Amycolatopsis sp. NBC_01488: one gene and its partner. The protein of the gene in region 1 interacts with the protein of each later gene in a pairwise test. Links are inferred from orthologs where the notes say so. Each region holds a gene or a part of one and is shown in the gene's direction. Other genes may lie near its edges. The genes, in order: rsfS and OG738_RS28155.

Region 1 (8,844 bases):
CTCGAGCGCGGCCGTCGACAGTGGACGGTCGGCGTACGCGAGCGTGTTCAGCACCTGCGTCACCCGCAGCTCGTCGGGGAAGGCGAGCGAGCCGAAGTACGCCCAGATCGCCCGGTCCTCCTCGCCGGGCAGCAGCACGACCTCGGCGCGCTCCACACCACGCCCGGCGCGGCCGACCTGCTGGTAGTACGCGATCGGCGACGACGGCGCGCCGAGGTGCACGACGAACCCGAGGTCCGGCTTGTCGAACCCCATGCCCAGCGCGGACGTCGCGACCAGCGCCTTGACCCGGTTGCCGAGCAGGTCGTCCTCGGCGGCCTGCCGGTCGGCCGGGTCGGTCTTGCCGGTGTAGGCCGCCACCGGATAGCCGCGGTCCTTCAGCAGCGACGCGACGTCGTGCGCCGCCGCCACGGTCAGCGTGTAGATGATCCCCGACCCGGGCAGCTCGGCCAGGTGGTCGGCGAGCCAGGCCAGCCGCGCCTGCGACGTCGGCAGCCGGCACACCGACAACCGCAGGCTCTCCCGGTCGAGGCTGCCGCGCAGCACCAGCGTGTCCGCGCCCGTGCCGAGGCCCAGCTGCTCGGCGACGTCGGTGACGACGCGGTCGTTCGCCGTCGCCGTGGTCGCCAGCACCGGCACGCCGTCGGGCAGGTCGCCCAGCAGCGTGCGCAGGCGCCGGTAGTCGGGCCGGAAGTCGTGCCCCCAGTCGGAGATGCAGTGCGCCTCGTCGACCACCAGCAGGCCGGTGCTGGCGGTCAGCTTCGGCAGCACGTTGTCGCGGAAGTCCGGGTTGTTCAGCCGTTCGGGGCTGACAAGCAGCACGTCGATCTCGCCGGCCGCGACCGAGGCCTGGACCTGGTCCCACTCCTGGGGATTCGCGGAGTTCATGGTCGCCGCGTGGATCCCCGCACGGGCCGCCGCCGAGATCTGGTTGCGCATCAGGGCGAGCAGCGGCGAGACGATGACCGTCGGCCCGCTGCCCTGTTCACGCAGCAGGGCCGTGGCCAGGAAGTACACCGCCGACTTGCCCCAGCCGGTGCGTTGCACGACCAGCGCGCGACGCCGGTGCGCGACCAGTGCCTCGATGGCCGTCCACTGGTCTTCGCGCAGCTTCGCCGAATCGCCGGCGAGGGCCCGGACGAGGGTCTCGGCGCGGTCGCGGAGGGCTGGGGTGGTGCTGGTCGTGTCCACGTCCCCACGTCTACCCCATGGCACCGACGATCCGGGAATCGGCGGCGTCGCGAACGGACCGTTCGCGACGAATACCGGCCGTAATGTGACCTGAATCACAACTACTGCCCGGTAGGGCGAGGTGTGCGAGAGCACCCGGCTTCGCGCCGTCCGGCTGTATAGGCTCTCCGGTCATGTCACCACGGCGGATCGGGGTCATGGGCGGCACGTTCGACCCCGTGCACCACGGCCACCTCGTCGCGGCCAGCGAGGTCCAGTCCCGGTTCGGGCTCGACGAAGTGATCTTCGTCCCCACCGGGCAGCCCTGGCAGAAGACGAGCCGCCAGGTGACCAAGGCCGAGGACCGCTACCTGATGACGGTCATCGCGACCGCGTCCAACCCGGTCTTCTCGGTCAGCCGCGTGGACATCGACCGCGGCGGCCAGACCTACACCGTCGACACGCTGCGCGACCTCCATGCCGAGTACCCCGACGATCAGCTCTACTTCATCACCGGCGCCGACGCGCTCGAACAGATCCTGACCTGGCACAAGGCCGACGAGCTGTTCGACTTCGCGCACTTCATCGGCGTCACGCGGCCCGGCTACCGGCTGAACTCGCACCACCTGCCCAGCGGCAAGGTGAGCCTCGTCGAGGTCACCGCGATGGCGATCTCCTCGACCGGCTGCCGCGACCGCGTCGAACGCGGGGAACCGGTCTGGTACCTCGTTCCCGACGGGGTCGTCCGCTACATCGCGAAGAAGGATCTCTACCGGAAGAGCGACTGAAGGGCCCCTGGTCGCGGCGGGTACTCTTCTCGGGCGAACCCGATCTGTGAAGGAGCACCGTGGCAGCCACGTCCGAGGCACGAGAGCTGGCCGTAGCGGCCGCACACGCGGCGGCGGACAAGAAGGCCAGCGACGTCGTCGTGCTGGACGTGTCCGAGCAGCTCGTCATCACCGACGCCTTCGTCATCGCCTCCGCGTCCAACGAGCGCCTGGTCGGCGCCATCGTCGACAACGTCGAGGAGAAGCTGCGGGAGAGCGGCCACAAGCCGGTCCGCCGCGAAGGCGCCCGTGAGGGCCGCTGGGTCCTGCTCGACTACGTCGACGTCGTGGTGCACGTCCAGCACGTCGAGGAGCGCACGTTCTACGGCCTCGAGCGGCTGTGGAAGGACTGCCCCCGCATCGAGGTGGCCGGTCTCGAAGAGCCGCCCGCCGACGAGGACCCGGACGTCCCGTGAGCCCGCGGCGGCTCGTGCTCTGGCGCCACGGCGAGACGGACTACAACGCCGCCGGGCGGATGCAGGGTCACCTCGACTCGGCGCTGACGCCGGTCGGCTGGAACCAGGCCCGGTTCGCGGTTCCCGCGCTGGCCCGGTTCTCCCCGGACCTCGTCATCGCGTCCGACCTGCGCCGCGCCACCGACACGGCCACCGTGCTCACCGACGCGATCGGCGTCCCGCTGCGGATCGACAAGCGGCTGCGCGAGACGCACCTCGGCGAATGGCAGGGGCTCACCGGCGCGGAGGTCGACGCGGCCTACCCGGGTGAACGCGACCGCTGGCGCAAGGACGCGACCTGGGCGCCGCCGGGCGGGGAGAACCGCCTCGACGTCGCCGACCGCGCGAGCGAAGTGGTCACCGACCTGCAGCAGGCCAATTCTTCGGCGGGCGACACCGTCCTGCTGGCCGCGCACGGCGGGCTGATCACGGCGCTGACGGCGCGGCTGCTGAACCTGCCGGTGGAGACTTGGCCGTCGCTCGGCGGGATCTCGAACTGCCACTGGGTCGAGCTGGGCGCGCGCGACGGGAAGTGGCGGCTGCAGGCCTACAACGCGGGGATGCACGGCTAGCCGATGGGGCCCCGCCTGCTGGTGTTCGGCGATTCGCTGAGCTTTCACGGTCCGGAAGGACCCTGCGCCGCGGACGAGCCGCGGCTGTGGCCCAACGTGGCCGCTGCGGCGTTGGGCGGCACCGCCGACCTGGTCGCCGGGATCGGCTGGACCGCACGGGACGCCTGGTGGTCGCTGACCGGCGACCCGCGCGTGTGGGCCGACCTGCACCACGTCGACGCGGTCGTGCTGGCGGTCGGCAGCATGGACACGCTGCCCTCGCCGTTGCCGACCTACCTGCGCACCGGGCTGAAGTACCTGCGGCCCGACCCCGTGCGCCGCGTCGTGCGCAAGGCCTACCTCGCCGCGCAGCCGCGGCTGTCGATCGCGTTCCGCGGCCGTCCCGTGGTCCTACCGGCCAAGCTCACCGTGCAGTACCTCGACACCGCCGTGGACGCGTTGCGCGTTCTGCGCCCCGAACTGCCGATCTACGGCATGCTGCCGTCGGTGCACCGGGCCGCGGCGTACGGCGGCGTCCACACCGCGCGCCCGGCCGCGGCGGCCGCGATGGCGGCGTGGGGCGCGCGGGCGAACGTTCCCTTGCTCGACCTCGAAGCCGTTGTCGGAGAGCACGTCCTGAGCGGCGAGGGCAACCCGGACGGCATGCACTGGGGCTGGCAGGGACACGCCGCGGTGGGCGACGCGATGTCCGTGTTGATGGCGCCGGTGGCGGCCCCCGGCCACGTAGGCTGACGGCGTGTCGGTCGCCGTAGTCACGGATTCCACCGCCCACCTGCCGGAGGGCTTCGCCGAACGGCACGCGGTCCGGGTGGTGCCGCTGCACGTCCTGGTCGACGGCGTGGTTTCCCTCGACGGCGTCGAGACCGGCCCGGCGGCGGTCGCCGAGGCGATGAGCCAGCGCAAGATCGTCACGACGTCCCGGCCGACGCCCACGGAGTTCGTCAAGGAGTACCGCGCGGCGCTCGCCGACGGCGCCGACGCGATCGTTTCGGTGCACCTCTCGCGCGAGCTGTCGGGCACCTGGGAAGCGGCGGTGCTGGCGGCGCAGGAGGTCGGGCCGGACCGGATCCGCGTGGTCGACTCGCGCACCACCGCGATGGGGCTCGGGTTCGCCGCGCTGCACGCCGCCGACGCCGCGGCCGCCGGAGCTTCGGCGGCGGAAGCCGAGGCCGCGGCGGTGACCGCGGCCGGGTGCTCGTCGACGCTGTTCGTCGTGGAAACCCTGGAACACCTGCGCCGCGGCGGCCGGATCGGGCCGGCGGCGGCGCTGCTCGGCACGGCGCTGGCGGTGAAGCCGGTGCTGCACATGTCCGAAGGCCGGATCCTGCCGCTGGAGAAGGTCCGCACCATGAACCGGGCGCTCGCGCGGCTGGTCGAGCTGGCCGCCCAGGCCGCGCGGGACGACGACGTCGAGCTCGCCGTCCACCACCTCGCCTCGCCGGAGCGGGCCGTCGAGCTGGCGAACCGGCTGGAGGAGGCCGTGCCGCGCTCGGCGGGCTGCGTGGTCTCCGAGCTGGGCGCGGTGATCGGGGCGCACACCGGGCCCGGGGTGCTCGGGGTGGTCGTCCAGCGGACGGTGCCGTCCCGGCACTAGCCGCGGGCGCGCCGAACCCTCCAGCATGCCACCCGGGTACGACGGAAACGGCCGTTCCCGGGCCCGGCCGGGTGGATCCGTCCACATCACCCCGGTTGTCCACAGAACGCGGCGGCACCCCTGTCGGACGCCTCCCGCGGGCCCTAACGTCGATCGTGTGTTCGAGCAGCCCGCCCGGGATCCGGGCCCTCCCGTCAACGACCGGCTCGCCTGGCTGGCCGACCAGCTCTCGCCCGACGCGAGCACGGTCGGGCCCGGCGGCCGGCTGGTCCGGCGCTGGCTGCCGGGCGGACCGGCCGGTGCCGGCCGCCGCCGGTGGGCGTTCGCCGGGGTCGCCGCGGCGGTCGTGGTGATCGTCCTCGGCTCGGTCGCGCTCCTCGGCGGCCGTCCGGCACCTGAGTCACCACCCGCGCTGCCGAGTGCGAAACCGGCGAGCGAGGCCACGGCCCGGGCCGCACCCCAGGCCGGTCTCGTCGTCAGCGTGATCGGCCGCGTCCGGTCGCCCGGCCTGGTCACCGTGGTCCAGGGCGCCCGGGTCGCGGACGTCCTGCGGGCCGCGGGCGGCGCCGATCCCGGCGCGGACCTGACCGCGCTGAACCTCGCCCGCCGGGTGACCGACGGGGAGCAGCTCGCGGTCGGGATCCCGGCGCCCGCCGCCGCGCCGGCCGGTGCCCCGGCGGGCGGCAAGGTCGACCTCAACGCGGCGAGCACGGATCAGCTCGACACGCTGCCCGGCGTCGGCGCGGTGACGGCCCAGCGGATCGTCCAGTGGCGCACCGAGCACGGCGGCTTCACGAAGGTCGAGCAACTGCGCGACGTCGGAGGCATCGGAGAAAGCAAGTTCGAAAAACTTCGCGAGCAGGTGACGGTCGGATGAGCACACTTCCCACGACCGACACCCGGCAGGACATGCGGCTGGTCCCGGCGGCGCTCACGTGCTGGCTCGCCGCCCTCGGCGGCCTGCTGCTGGGCTGGTGGACGGCCGTCGCCGTCGGCCTCGCCTCGGCGGTGCTCGCCGGGCTGGTGCTCTGGCGGGCGCGCGGGCGTCGCCGGGCGCTCGGCGCGGCGGCGGCCCTGCTGGTGCTGGGACTGGTCGCCGCCGGCCCGATCGCCTGGCGGATCCGGGACGCACAGCGTGACGACCTTCGCGCGGCCTCGGCCGAGGGACTCCCCGCGGCGGTGCGGGTCGTCGTCGCCGAGCGCCCGAAGCCCGTGCGCAGTGCCGGATACGCCGGCCAGCAGGCCGGTGCCCGGTCGGTGGTGCTCACCGCCGACGTCCGCACGGCGTCGGTCGACGGACGGCCGGTCACGTCGTCCGGACGCGTCCTGCTGCTGGCCCCGGTCGCGCAGTGGGCGTCGCTGCTGCCGGGCCAGGACGTGACGGCGACCGGGCTGCTGATGCCGCCGCGGGGCTCGGACCTGACCGTCGCGGTGCTGTCCGTGCGCGGTCCGCCGGGCGAACTCGGGCCGGCCCCGTGGTGGCAGCGGATCGCGGCCGAGCTGCGCACCGGACTCCACGACCGGTGCCAGGACCTGCCGGAGGAACCCGCCGGCCTGCTGCCGGGGCTGGTCCTGGGCGATACGAGCGGGTTGTCGCCGCGGGTCGAGCAGGAGTTCGTCACCGCCGGGCTCACGCACCTGACCGCCGTCAGCGGGGGAAACCTCGCCGTGGCGTGCGGTGCGGTCCTGCTCCTGCTGCGCTTGCTCCGGCTCGGGCCCCGGCTGTCGGCGGTGCTGGCGGGCGCCTGCCTGGCCGGGTTCCTCCTCCTGGTCGGGCCGGAGCCGAGCGTGCTGCGCGCCGGGGTGATGGCGGCGGTCGCGTTGCTGGCGCTGGCGCTGGGCCGGCGCGGCTCGGCGTTGCCCGCACTGGCTTTCGCGGTGTGCCTGCTGGTGGTGACGGATCCGGCGATGGCGACGGACTTCGGGTTCGCGCTGTCGGTGTTCGCCACGGCCGGGCTGGTCCTGATCGCGCCCCGCTGGGCCGCCGTCCTGGTGCGCCGCGGCGTCCCGCCGGGGTTCGCCGAAGGCCTGGCGATCCCGCTGGCCGCGTTCCTCGTGACGGCGCCGGTCCTCGCGGGCATGGCGGGCTCGGTGAGCCTGGTTTCGGTGCTGACCAACGTCTTGGCCGCCCCGGTGGTGGCCCCGGCGACGGTGCTCGGCGTGCTGGCGACGGTGGTCGGCCCGTGGTGGCCGGGTGCCGGGACGGTCCTGGTGCACCTGGCCGAACCGGAGGCCGAGTGGCTGATCACGGTGGCGCGGCACGGCGCGCGGGCTCCTGGCGCCGTCGTCGCGTGGCCCGGCGGCTGGACGGGCGGGCTGCTCGCCGCGGCCGTGCTCGTGGTGCTGGTGCTGGCCGCCCGGCACCGGCGCGTGCGGCTGGTCATGGCAGTGCTGGTCGTCGGGGCGCTGCTGGTCTTCGTGCCGGTCCGGGTGCTGGCGCCGGCGTGGCCACCGCGGAACTGGGCGATGGTCGAGTGCGACGTCGGGCAGGGTGATGCGGTCGTGCTGGCGACCGCGGAGCCGGGACGCGCCGTCGTCGTGGACACCGGGCCCGAGCCGGGGCCGGTGGACGAGTGCCTGCACCGGCTGTCCGTCGACCGGATCCCGCTGCTGGTGCTGAGCCACCTGCACGCGGACCACATCGGCGGCCTGGCCTCGGTCTTCGACGGCCGGGCGGTCGGCGGGATCGCCGTCGGCCCGGGCCGGGCGCCCGAGTGGGCGTGGCGCCAGGTCGCCGCGGAGGCGAAGCGGCAGGCGGTGCCGCTGGTCGAGCTGAACCCGGGGGAGCGGCTGGCGTGGCCCGGGCTGTCCCTCGACGTCCTCGGCCCGCGCTATGTCCCGGCCCGCTCGGCCGGGCAGCAGGACGGCACGACGATCAACAACAGCTCGGTGGTCCTGCGAGCGCAAACCCCGGCCGGCCGGGTGCTGCTGACCGGCGACGTCGAACTGGCGGCTCAGGCCGACCTGCTGGCCGACGTCGGAAACCTGAAGGCGGACGTACTGAAGGTTCCGCACCACGGCTCTCGCTACTCGCTGCCGACGTTCCTGGCGGCCGTGGCGCCACGGGTCGCGTTGGTGAGCGTGGGCGCGGGCAACACCTACGGCCACCCGAGTAAGTCCACAATGGACACGTTGACGGCGCTGGGTGCCCTGGTGACCCGAACCGACGTCGACGGTGACACGGCAGTGGTCGGCGACCCGGCCGGTCCGGCGGTAGCCCGCCGGGGCGAGCCGCGCGGCCCGCCGCGCCGCTGAGCGGATCATTCGACGGCGGGGTGGGGGGCGCTCTCCTGGGTTCGGCGGCCGCGTTCGGCGGTGATCCGGCGCCGGACCCATTGGCGCCCACCCTCGTCGGCGAGGTTTTCCACGCGGGCGACCAGCTCGCGGACGGCGTCCGGGCCGTCGTAAGGCGGTGACGAATGGAGGAACAATGCGGCTTCACGCTCGATCGCGTAGCCGATCTGGCTGTGCTCCACCCAGTTCTCGTGCATGCCGAACGTGGTCCGGATGCCGGTGGCGATCAGGACGAGGGCGCCCAGCGCGGCGATGACCACCGAGTCGAGGTGCGCGGCGGCGGCCACCGGGATCGCGGCCGAGCCGACGAGGGCGACGACTTCCATGACGCCGTACCGCAGCCGGTCTCGCCGGGCGCCTCTCTTGTACCACCGCCATCTCGCGATGACCGTCACCGGCAAGGCCCGGCCGTCGCGTTCGGCGGTGACCATCCAGTGCTCGGCGAGATCGCCGGACGTGTTCTCAGCCCACTTCATACCCCGAACCTCCTGGACCGCGCCGACGCCTGGCGGGTGTCGACCTTAGCGGCCCAGGGAGCGCGGAAAGGAGGTGTTGCCGGGGCGAGCCGCGTGGCCCGCCCCGGCCAGGACATCAGTAGCCGAGCGCTTCGTTCACGGCCTTGGCGGACGCCGGCACGGTCGCCTTCGGGCCGATGTGGTTCTCGACCGCGTCGAGGGTCTTGAGGCCGTCGCCGGTGATCAGGAGGACCGTGTCGGCGTCCGGGTCGAGCTTGCCCGTCTGGACGAGCTTCTTCGCCGTCGCGACGGTGACCCCGCCCGCGGTCTCGGTGAAGATGCCTTCGGTGCGGGCCAGCAGCCGGATGCCTTCGACGACCTCTTCGTCGGTGACGTCCTCGATCGCGCCGCCGGTGCGGTTGACGATGTCGAGCACGTACGGGCCGTCGGCCGGGTTGCCGATCGCCAGCGAGCGGG
Region 2 (9,010 bases), 940 kb from region 1 along the record:
GGACGCGTCGATCTTCTTCTTGCGCCGCACGGATTCCCGGGCCTCTTCGACGGCGTCCTCGCCGAGGTGTCGCGGCAGCGAGACCAGCATGGTCCACTGCCAGGAGTCCTTGGCGCGCACGGTGAACGCGGCGTAGTCCTCGGCCCACCACAGGCCTTCGAGCGGTCCGACGACGAAGTCGTCACCGGCTCGCTTCGCCGTCATCTTGATCGTGTAGGCGAAGGCGTAGAGCGCTTCGACGGCTTTCCGGTAGCTCTCGGCGGTGTTCGGGTTGCCGCGGCCGTCGATCGCGTGGAACTGCTGCTCGGGCACGTCGAGCAGCGCCCAGTCGGTGTTCTTCGGTGCGTACAGCTGCTTCAGGTCCTTCTTGACGTCGTAGGGCATCAGAGCATTCCCGTCAGCCACTCGGCTTCCGCCTCGAGCTGGCCGATCGAGTAGTCGAAGATCGTCCGGACGAACGGCGGAGCCGTGGGTTGCGCGGCCGCCGCGCGGCGGACTTCGGCCAGCCGCTCCTCGACCGCTTCGGCGCGCCGGACCAGCGCGTTCGCGAGGCGGCCGGGCGGGATCGCCGGGCTGTTCGCCAGCCCGACCAGCACCGGCGGGTGCACCGGGCGCAGTTCGGCGATGGCCGCCTCCGCGGCCGCCGCGCACGCACGACGGCCCGCGTCGGTCGCCGTGAACGTCTTCTTGGCCTTGGCGTGCGCGCGCTCCCCCGCGACCTCGGCGACCAGGCCGCGGTCGCGCAGTTTGCCGAGCACGTAGTAGATCGAGCTGAAGCCGAGGGCGGTCCAGTCGCGCATGCCGCGTTCCGAGACGACTTCGTCCAGCTCGTAGCCGTGTCTCGGCCGCTCGGTCACGAGGCCGAGCACCGTGAGTTCCGCGTCGGTCAGCACGGCGGTATTCTAGGACTAGAATAGGCGCGTTCGTCAAGGCTTCCGGAAATTGTCGGTGGGTGCTGGCATGCTTCAGCGAGTACCGGAAAGCGAGGGCGGACAGTGGGGGGACAGGTGGTGACGGCGGTGCCGTGGACCGCGGAACACGTGGCCGGGCTGGCGCCGGATCCCGCTTCGGAGCAGGCGGGCCGGGCGCTGGCCGCGCCGGCGAAGTGGTCGGGTGCGGGTGCGTCCGAAGACGCCGTGTGGGGCTTCTGCCAGGGCAGTGGCAAGAAGCCGTACCAGACGTGCGTCGAGTTCGACGAGCCCGCGTTCCGGTGTTCCTGTCCCAGCCGGAAGTTCCCGTGCAAGCACGCGCTCGGGCTGTTGCTGCTGTGGGCGGCCGGGCAGATCGACGCGGCACCGGCGCCCGAGTGGGTGCACACGTGGCTCGCCGAACGCGCCGACCGGGCCCGCCGGGCGGAGAAGCGCGTGGAGTCGGCTGGCCCCAAGGACGAGGAAGCGGCCGCGCGCCGCGTTTCGGAGCGGGCGGCGCGCGTCGAAGGCGGTGTGGCGGAGCTGAAGATCTGGCTGACCGACCGGATCGGCGCCGGTTTCGCCGGCTTCGAGCGCAGCGGCGGCGAAGAGCTGCGCACGGTCGCCGCGCGAATGGTCGACGCCCAGGCGTCCGGCCTGGCGGGCGGCCTGCGCCGGGCGGCGGGGATCGTCGGCCGCCGCGACTGGCCGGAGTCGCTGCTCGGCGAGCTGTCGTTGCTGTACCTGCTGGCGGACGCGGCGACCCGGCTGGACTCGCTGCCCGTTCCGTTGGCGGAGACCGTCCGCACGCGGCTGGGTTTTTCGGTGGAGACCGCCCGGGTCCTCGCGGATGGCGAGCGCGTCGCGGACGAGTGGCTGATCACGGGTGCGGCGGACGAGGAGAACGACCGGCTGCTCACCCGCCGCACGTGGTTGCGCGGGCGCCGGTCGGGCCGGGACGCGCTCGTGTTGTCGTTCGCGCCACCGGGCCGTCCGCTGGATTCGTCCTTGCCGCCCGGGCATTTCCTGACGGCGGAGCTGGCGTTCTACCCGGGCGCGGCGCCCCTGCGGGCGCTGGTGGCCGAGCGCGGCATTCCGCTGCCCGCGCCGATGGCCGAGGGCGGGTCGATCTCGGACGCGTTGGCGGCGTACGCGCGGGCGATGGCGGCGGATCCGTGGCTGGAGCGCTGGCCGGTGCTGTTGTCGGGCGTCACGCCCGCGGAACACGCCGACGGGTGGTGTCTGTCCGAAAAGGACGGTACCGCGCTGCCGCTGGTGCCGTACGCGTTCCCGTGGTCACTGCTGGCGATGTCGGCGGGCAGGCCGGTGACGGTGGCGGGCGAGTGGGGCCAGTCCGGGTTCCGGCCGCTGACGTGCTGGCAGGAGGACCGGGCGGTGCGGCTGTGAACTTTCCCCGGTACCGCAACCACGAGCAGGAGGTGCAGCCGTGAAAGCCTGGGAAGACCTCGTCGGCACCGCGCTCCTCGGCACCCGCCGGCGCACGCTCGACCCCGCCACCCAGCCGCCCGCGGTCCAAGACCTCATCGCGGACCGCGCCGAGCCCGCCGACCAGCTGCTCGCCGCGGCCGCCGTGCTCACCACCTACCGGCGCGCCGGGCGCCGGCCGCTCCACGACGTCCGCCCTCTCCCGATGGCGGCCGTCGATGACCGCACCTTCGTCCCGCCCCTCGCGCGGGAACGACTCGCGCGGCTGCTCGCCGCGAGCCATCCCGACCTGCTCCTGGAGTGGCTCGGCATCGTCGCCGGCACGGACTACCGCGTCCCGCCGGAAACGCTCCCCCTGCTCGCCGAAGCCGCGCGCAGCAAGGTCGCGCTGCGGGGGCCGCTCGTCGCCGTCGCCGGGTCCGTCGGGGCGTGGCTCGGGCAGCGGAACCCCGACTGGGCCTTCCTCTCCGCGCCTCCCGAGGAATCCGGCGACGTCTGGCAGTTCGGCAGCCTCGCCCAGCGCCGCCGCTGGCTCGCCACCAAGCTCGCCGACGACCCCGCCGCGGCCCGCGAAGCCCTCCACGGTTCCTGGAAGAGCGAACCGGCCGACGTCCGGTCGGACTTCCTCGGCGTGCTGGCCGAGCACGTGCGCCCCGAGGACGAAGCCTTCCTCGAAGCCGCTCTCACCGATCGCGCGGCCGCCGTCCGCGAACGGGCCGCCGACCTGCTCGGCCGGCTGCCCGGCACGCGCTACGGCGAGACGATGGCCGACCGGCTACGACCCCTCGTCCGGCGGAAAGGCCGGGTGCTCGAAGTCTCGGTGCCCCAGGGCGAACACGGCGAAGGCACCGTCCGGCTGCGCACCCTCGCCGCCGCCGCGCCGCTCGCGTTCTGGACCGAGTTCGGGCCGCCCGCCGAGGTCGTGCGGATGACCGTCGAGGGCTGCCCGGCCGGCGTGCTGCGCGACTCCTGGGCCACCGCGGCCCTGCGCCAGCGCGACGAAACCTGGGCGCAGGCCCTGATCGGCGCCGACCCGGGCGGCCGCACCACCCCGCCCCTGCTCGGCGTGCTGAGCCCCGCGAGCCAGGCCGCCACCGTCGGGCACCTGGTGAGCCGGCTGCCGGTCGAGTCGTTCGCGCGGCTGGTGCACGAGCTGCCCCGGCCGTGGACGAAGGAGCTCGGCACCGCCCTGCTCGACTGGATCGCCCGCCAGGACGACCACCGCCTCGTCTCGCACGCCGCCGTCGTGATCGCCCGCGCGGTCCCCGCGCAATGCCTGCGGCACCCCCTGGCCACCACCCGCCTGACCATGGACGCCGGTCCGTGGCGCCGGGCGCTCACCGAAACGCTGAACTTCCGCCGCGAAATGTACGAGGAGCTCGCATGACCGCCCCCACCGTCCTCCGGCCGCACGCCGAGCAGGACCACGCCGCCGAGCTGGCCGCGCTGGCCGCCGCCGACGACCGGGCCAAGCCGCCCAACTGGAACCTCTCGCCGTGGGCCGTGGTCGAGTACCTGCTCGGCGGCACCCTGCCGGACGGCACCGTGATCACGCCGAAGTACGTCGGCCCGCGGCGGCTGGTCGAGGTCGCCGTCGCGACGCTGGCCACCGACCGCGCGCTCCTGCTGCTCGGCGTCCCCGGCACGGCGAAGACATGGGTGTCCGAGCACCTCTCCGCCGCGATCAGCGGCGACTCGACGCTGCTGGTGCAGGGCACGGCGGGCACGTCGGAGGAGTCGATCCGCTACGGCTGGAACTACGCCCGGCTGATCGCCGAGGGCCCGAGCGCCGCCGCGCTGGTCGAAAGCCCGGTGCTGCGGGCGATGCGCGACGGCAAGCTCGCCCGCCTCGAAGAGCTGACCCGCATCCCGGCCGACGTCCAGGACTCGCTGATCACGATCCTGTCCGAGAAGACGCTGCCCATCCCGGAGCTGGGCACCGAGGTGCAGGCGCGGCCGGGCTTCAACCTGATCGCGACGGCGAACAACCGCGACAAGGGCGTCAACGAGCTGTCGAGCGCGTTGCGGCGGCGGTTCAACACCGTCGTGCTGCCGCTGCCGGACAGCGCCGACGCGGAGGTCGAGATCGTCAGCAGGCGGGTTGCCGAGCTGGGCAGCTCGCTGCAGCTGCCCGTGGAAGCCGCCGAGCTGGCGGAGATCCGCCGGGTGGTCACGGTGTTCCGCGAGCTGCGCTCCGGCCGCACCGAAGACGGCCGCACGGCGGTGAAGTCGCCGTCCGGCACGCTCTCGACGGCCGAGGCGATCAGCGTCCTGACCGGTGGCCTCGCGCTGGCGGCGCACTTCGGCGACGGCGTCCTGCGCCCGCACGACATCGCGGCCGGCATCCACGGCGCCGTCGTCAAGGACCCGGTGGCCGACCGCGCGATCTGGATCGAGTACCTCGAGACGGTCGTCCGCGAGCGCGACGGCTGGGCCGACTTCTACCGGGCGGGCCAGGAGATTTCGTGACGACCCATCTCCTCGGCATCCGCCACCACGGCCCGGGGTCGGCCCGCGCCGTGGCGACGCGGCTCGCCGAACTGGAGCCCGACGTCGTGCTGATCGAGGGTCCACCGGAAGCCGACGCGCTGGTCGAGCTGACCGAAGACCCGGCGATGGCGCCGCCGGTCGCGCTGCTGGCGTACGCGACCGACGACGTCTCGCGCGCGGCGTTCTGGCCGTTCGCCGTCTTCAGCCCGGAGTGGCAGGCGCTCGCCTACGCGCGGGAAGCCGGGATTCCGGTGCGGTTCTGCGACCTCCCGGCCGCGAACACCTTCGCCGCGGGGCCGGACGAGCACGCGGGCGCGCCGGTCGACCCGCTGGCGCTGCTGGCCTCGGCCGGGGGCTACGACGACCCGGAACGCTGGTGGGACGACGTCGTCGAGTCCCGGCGGGACAGCGAAAACCCGTTCGAGGTGATCGCGGACGCGATGACCGCGGTGCGCGAGGACGAGGAACCGCCGCGCGGCAACGAAGCCCGGCGCGAGGCCTACATGCGCTCGGTGCTGCGCCGCACCCGCAAGGACGGTTTCGAGAACATCGCCGTCGTCTGCGGTGCGTGGCACGTGCCCGCGCTGGCCGACCCGCTGCCGCCGGCGTCGCACGACCAGACCGTCCTCAAAGGACTGCCGAAGCGGAAGGTCGCGTGCACCTGGGTGCCGTGGACGCACGGCAGGCTCGCGACCGCCAGCGGCTACGGCACGGGCGTCCGCTCGCCCGGCTGGTACCACCACCTCTTCACCACGGCCGAGGACGTCACGACGCGCTGGCTGACCGGCGTCGCGGCGGTGCTGCGGGAGGAGGACCTGCCCGTGTCGACCGCGCACGTCATCGAGGCGGTCCGGCTGGCCGAAACGCTGGCCACGCTGCGCGGGCGGTCGTCGGCCGGGCTGGCCGAGGTCACCGAAGCCACCCGGTCCGTGCTCTGCGGCGGTGACGAGGTGCAGGTCGAGCTGGTCACGCGGCGGCTGGTGGTCGGCGAACGGCTCGGCGAGGTGCCCGACCGGGTGCCGCAGCCGCCGCTGGCCGCGGACCTGACGGCGACGGCGAAACGCTTGCGGCTCAAGAAGGACCCGATGGTCAAGGAACTCGACCTCGACCTGCGCACGCCCGGCGGGCTCGACCGGTCGAAGCTGCTGCACCGGCTGCGGATCCTCGGCATCGAATGGGGCAGCCGGGAGGCGTCGGCGCGGCGGAACAAGGGCACGTTCCGGGAGACGTGGGCGCTGTGCTGGGAGCCGGCGTTCGAGGTCGACCTGGTCGCGGCGGCGGTGCACGGCACCACCGTGCCGTCGGCGGCCACGGCCGCGGTCCGCGACACCGTCGAGGGCACGCCCCCGCTGGACGAGGTGACCACGGCCGTCGAGAACTGCTTGCTGGCCGACCTCCCGGAGGCGCTGCCCGAAGCGCTGGCGGCACTCGACGCGCGGGCGGCGGCGGACGCGGACGTCGCCCGGCTGATGTCGGCGCTGCCCGCACTGGCCCGGGCGACCCGCTACGGGAACGTGCGCGGCACCGACACGGCCGCGTTGCGCGCGGTCGCCGACCGCATGCTCGACCGCATCTGCGCCGGGCTGCCCCCGGCGACCCACGGCATCGACGACGACGCGGCGGCCCGGATGGCCCAGCTGGTCGACGGCGTGCACGACGCGACGTCCCTGCTGGGCGAGGAGGCCAAGGAGCGCTGGCTCGCGGCGCTGGCGCGGCTGGCCGAACGGCCGTCGCTGCCCCCGTTGCTGGCCGGCCGGCTCACCCGGATCCTGCACGACGCGGGGCTGCTCGACGCACTGGACATCGAGCTGCGCCTCGGCCGCGCACTCACGCCGGGCATCACCCCCGCGGCGGGCGCGGCGTACGTGGAGGGCTTCTTCGACGGCGGCGCGCTGCTGCTGGTGCACGACGAGGGCCTGCTGCGGGTGATCGACGCCTGGCTCGCGGCCATCCACGACGACGTGTTCACCGAGGTGCTCCCGTTGCTGCGCCGCACATTCGGCGCGTTCAGCGGACCGGAGAAGCGAGCAATCGGCCACCGCGCGGCCGGCCTCACCGGCCCGGCGGCGGTGGTCGCGCTCGCCGAAGAACTGGACGAGGACCGAGCGGAGCGCGTGCTGCCGGTCCTCGCGACGCTGCTGGGGGTGGGAGCATGAGCGCGGACACCGAACGCACGCGGCGCTGGCGGCTGGTGCTGGGCGCCGAAGGCGCAGGCCCCGGCTCCGGGCTGGCCGACGCGCAACTGTCCGATGAGGACAGTGGGGTCGACTCCGTGCTCGCCGCGCTCTACGACAAGCCGGACGAGGACGCCGCCGGTGGGCCGCGTAGTGCGAACCTGGGCGCGTCGGCGCCGCGGGTCGCGCGGTGGCTGGGGGACATCCGGCGCTACTTCCCGAGCACCGTCGTGCAGGTGATGCAGCGCGACGCCGTCGACCGGCTGGGCCTGACCCGGATGCTGCTGGAAAAAGAGCTGCTTTCGGCGGTCGAACCGGACGTCCACCTGGTCGGGACCCTGCTCTCGCTCAACGGCGTGCTGCCGGAAGAGACGAAGGAGACCGCGCGCGAGGTCGTCCGCAAGGTCGTCGAGGAGCTGGAGGAACGGCTCGCCGAGCGCACGCGCGCAGCGATCAGGGGCGCGCTGGACAAGGCGTCGCGCACCCACCGGCCCCGCCCCGGCGACGTCGACTGGGCGCGCACGATCCACGCGAACCTCAAGCACTACTCCCCCGAGCTGCGCACGATCGTGCCGGAACGGCTGATCGGCTTCGGCCGGCGCCGGCAGTCGGTGCAGCGGGACGTCATCCTGGCCGTCGACCAGTCGGGGTCGATGGCGGAGTCGGTGGTGTACTCGGGGCTGTTCGGCGCGGTGCTGGCGTCGATGCGGGCGTTGAAGACGTCGTTCGTCGCGTTCGACACCGAGGTCGCCGACCTCACCGATCACCTGGCCGACCCGGTCGACGTGCTGTTCGGCACCCAGCTGGGCGGCGGCACCGACATCAACCGGGCGATCGCGTACTGCCAGGGCCTGGTCGGCCGGCCCGAGCAGACGCTGCTCGTGCTGATCAGCGACCTGTACGAGGGCGGCGACGAGGACGAGCTGCTCCACCGGATCGCCGAGCTGGTCGGCGCGGGCGTCCAGGTGGTGACGCTGCTGGCCCTGTCCGACTCGGGCGCGCCGTCGTACGACCACGAGAACGCGGCGGCGCTGGCGGAGCTGGGCGTCCCGGCGTTCGCGTGCACGCCGGACCAGTTCCCGGAGCTGATGGCGGCCGCTGTCCGCGGTGCCGACCTGCAGGCCTGGGTCGCGCGCGAGACCAGCTGAGTTGCGGAATGAAACCGACCGGCGTCCGGTTGACGAGGGTGCGGGGTCGAACCCGCAGGAAGGACGGCTCGCCATGAAGGTCCGCAGTTCGGTCCGTTCGCTGGCCCGCCAGCCGGGTGCCCAGGTGATCCGGCGCGGCACCCGCGTGTTCGTGATCAACAAGGACAACCCGCGCCTGAAGGCTCGTCAGGGCTGACTCGACGCGGCCGCGAGGTCTTCCGCGCGGCCGAAGCGCATCACCCCGTCGTCCACGCGGTTGAACCGCATGTCCGCGAGGTCCAGCAGGTAGTTCTGGCGCATCATCCAGGGCCGCCGCTCGCCCTGCTTCGGCAGGCCGGGGGCGGCCCTCTTGATGTACCCCGACGCCAGGTCGACGATCGGGCGCGGCCGGCCCGCCGAGGAAGCCGACGCCGGGTCCGGTGTGCACGAAGCGAAACCCCGCCGATCCAGGTACGCCAGCAGGCGGCACACGTACTGGGACGTCAGGTCCGCCCGGAGCGTCCACGAGTTGTTCGTGTACCCCACGCACCACGCCAGGTTCGGGATCCCGCCGAACATCATGCCCTTGTACGCCCGCTGGTCGCCGGGTGAGATCTCGCGCCCGTCGACCGTCAGCGCGATCCCGCCGAACGCCACCAGGCGAAGGCCGGTCGCCGTCACGATGACGTCCGCGGGCAAAGAGCGGCCCGACTCCAGGAGCACGCCGGACGCCGTGAACCGGGAAATCCGGTCCGTCACGATGTCGGCCTTGCCCGAGCGCAGCGCGCGGAACAGGTCCGCATCCGGCACGAGGCACAGCCGCTGGTCCCACGGGTCGTACGACGGCACGAAGTGCGGGTCCACC

What was found.
Region 2: the proteins of rsfS (region 1) and OG738_RS28155 interact in binary tests that used the Escherichia coli proteins (3 or more experiments, as listed by UniProt). The link is inferred for Amycolatopsis sp. NBC_01488 from one-to-one orthologs.

What each region holds. Positions count from the first base shown.
Region 1 is NZ_CP109434.1:4,998,771-5,007,614, forward strand. Bases 882-3,715 are described here. They hold rsfS (ribosome silencing factor), read left to right. Parts: upstream 882-2,017; coding sequence 2,018-2,413; downstream 2,414-3,715. Other genes in these bases: OG738_RS24110 (RecQ family ATP-dependent DNA helicase), read right to left, coding at 882-1,191; nadD (nicotinate-nucleotide adenylyltransferase), read left to right, coding at 1,389-1,958; OG738_RS24125 (histidine phosphatase family protein), read left to right, coding at 2,410-3,024; octT (diglucosylglycerate octanoyltransferase), read left to right, coding at 3,028-3,715. In the rest of the region: more of OG738_RS24110, read right to left, coding at 1-881; more of octT, read left to right, coding at 3,716-3,756; OG738_RS24135 (DegV family protein), read left to right, coding at 3,761-4,618; OG738_RS24140 (ComEA family DNA-binding protein), read left to right, coding at 4,776-5,495; OG738_RS24145 (ComEC/Rec2 family competence protein), read left to right, coding at 5,492-7,873; OG738_RS24150 (DUF4231 domain-containing protein), read right to left, coding at 7,879-8,388; thrC (threonine synthase), read right to left, coding at 8,504-8,844. UniProt on the Escherichia coli protein: Functions as a ribosomal silencing factor. Interacts with ribosomal protein uL14 (rplN), blocking formation of intersubunit bridge B8.
Region 2 is NZ_CP109434.1:5,933,987-5,942,996, reverse strand. Bases 2,781-5,780 are described here. They hold OG738_RS28155 (ATP-binding protein), read left to right. Parts: upstream 2,781-3,737; coding sequence 3,738-4,823; downstream 4,824-5,780. Other genes in these bases: OG738_RS28150 (DUF5682 family protein), read left to right, coding at 4,820-5,780; OG738_RS28160 (DUF5691 domain-containing protein), read left to right, coding at 2,781-3,741. Outside these bases: OG738_RS28175 (GyrI-like domain-containing protein), read right to left, coding at 1-384; OG738_RS28170 (PadR family transcriptional regulator), read right to left, coding at 384-893; OG738_RS28165 (SWIM zinc finger family protein), read left to right, coding at 1,011-2,315; more of OG738_RS28160, read left to right, coding at 2,356-2,780; more of OG738_RS28150, read left to right, coding at 5,781-7,000; OG738_RS28145 (VWA domain-containing protein), read left to right, coding at 6,997-8,166; rpmJ (50S ribosomal protein L36), read left to right, coding at 8,240-8,362; OG738_RS28135 (flavin-containing monooxygenase), read right to left, coding at 8,353-9,010.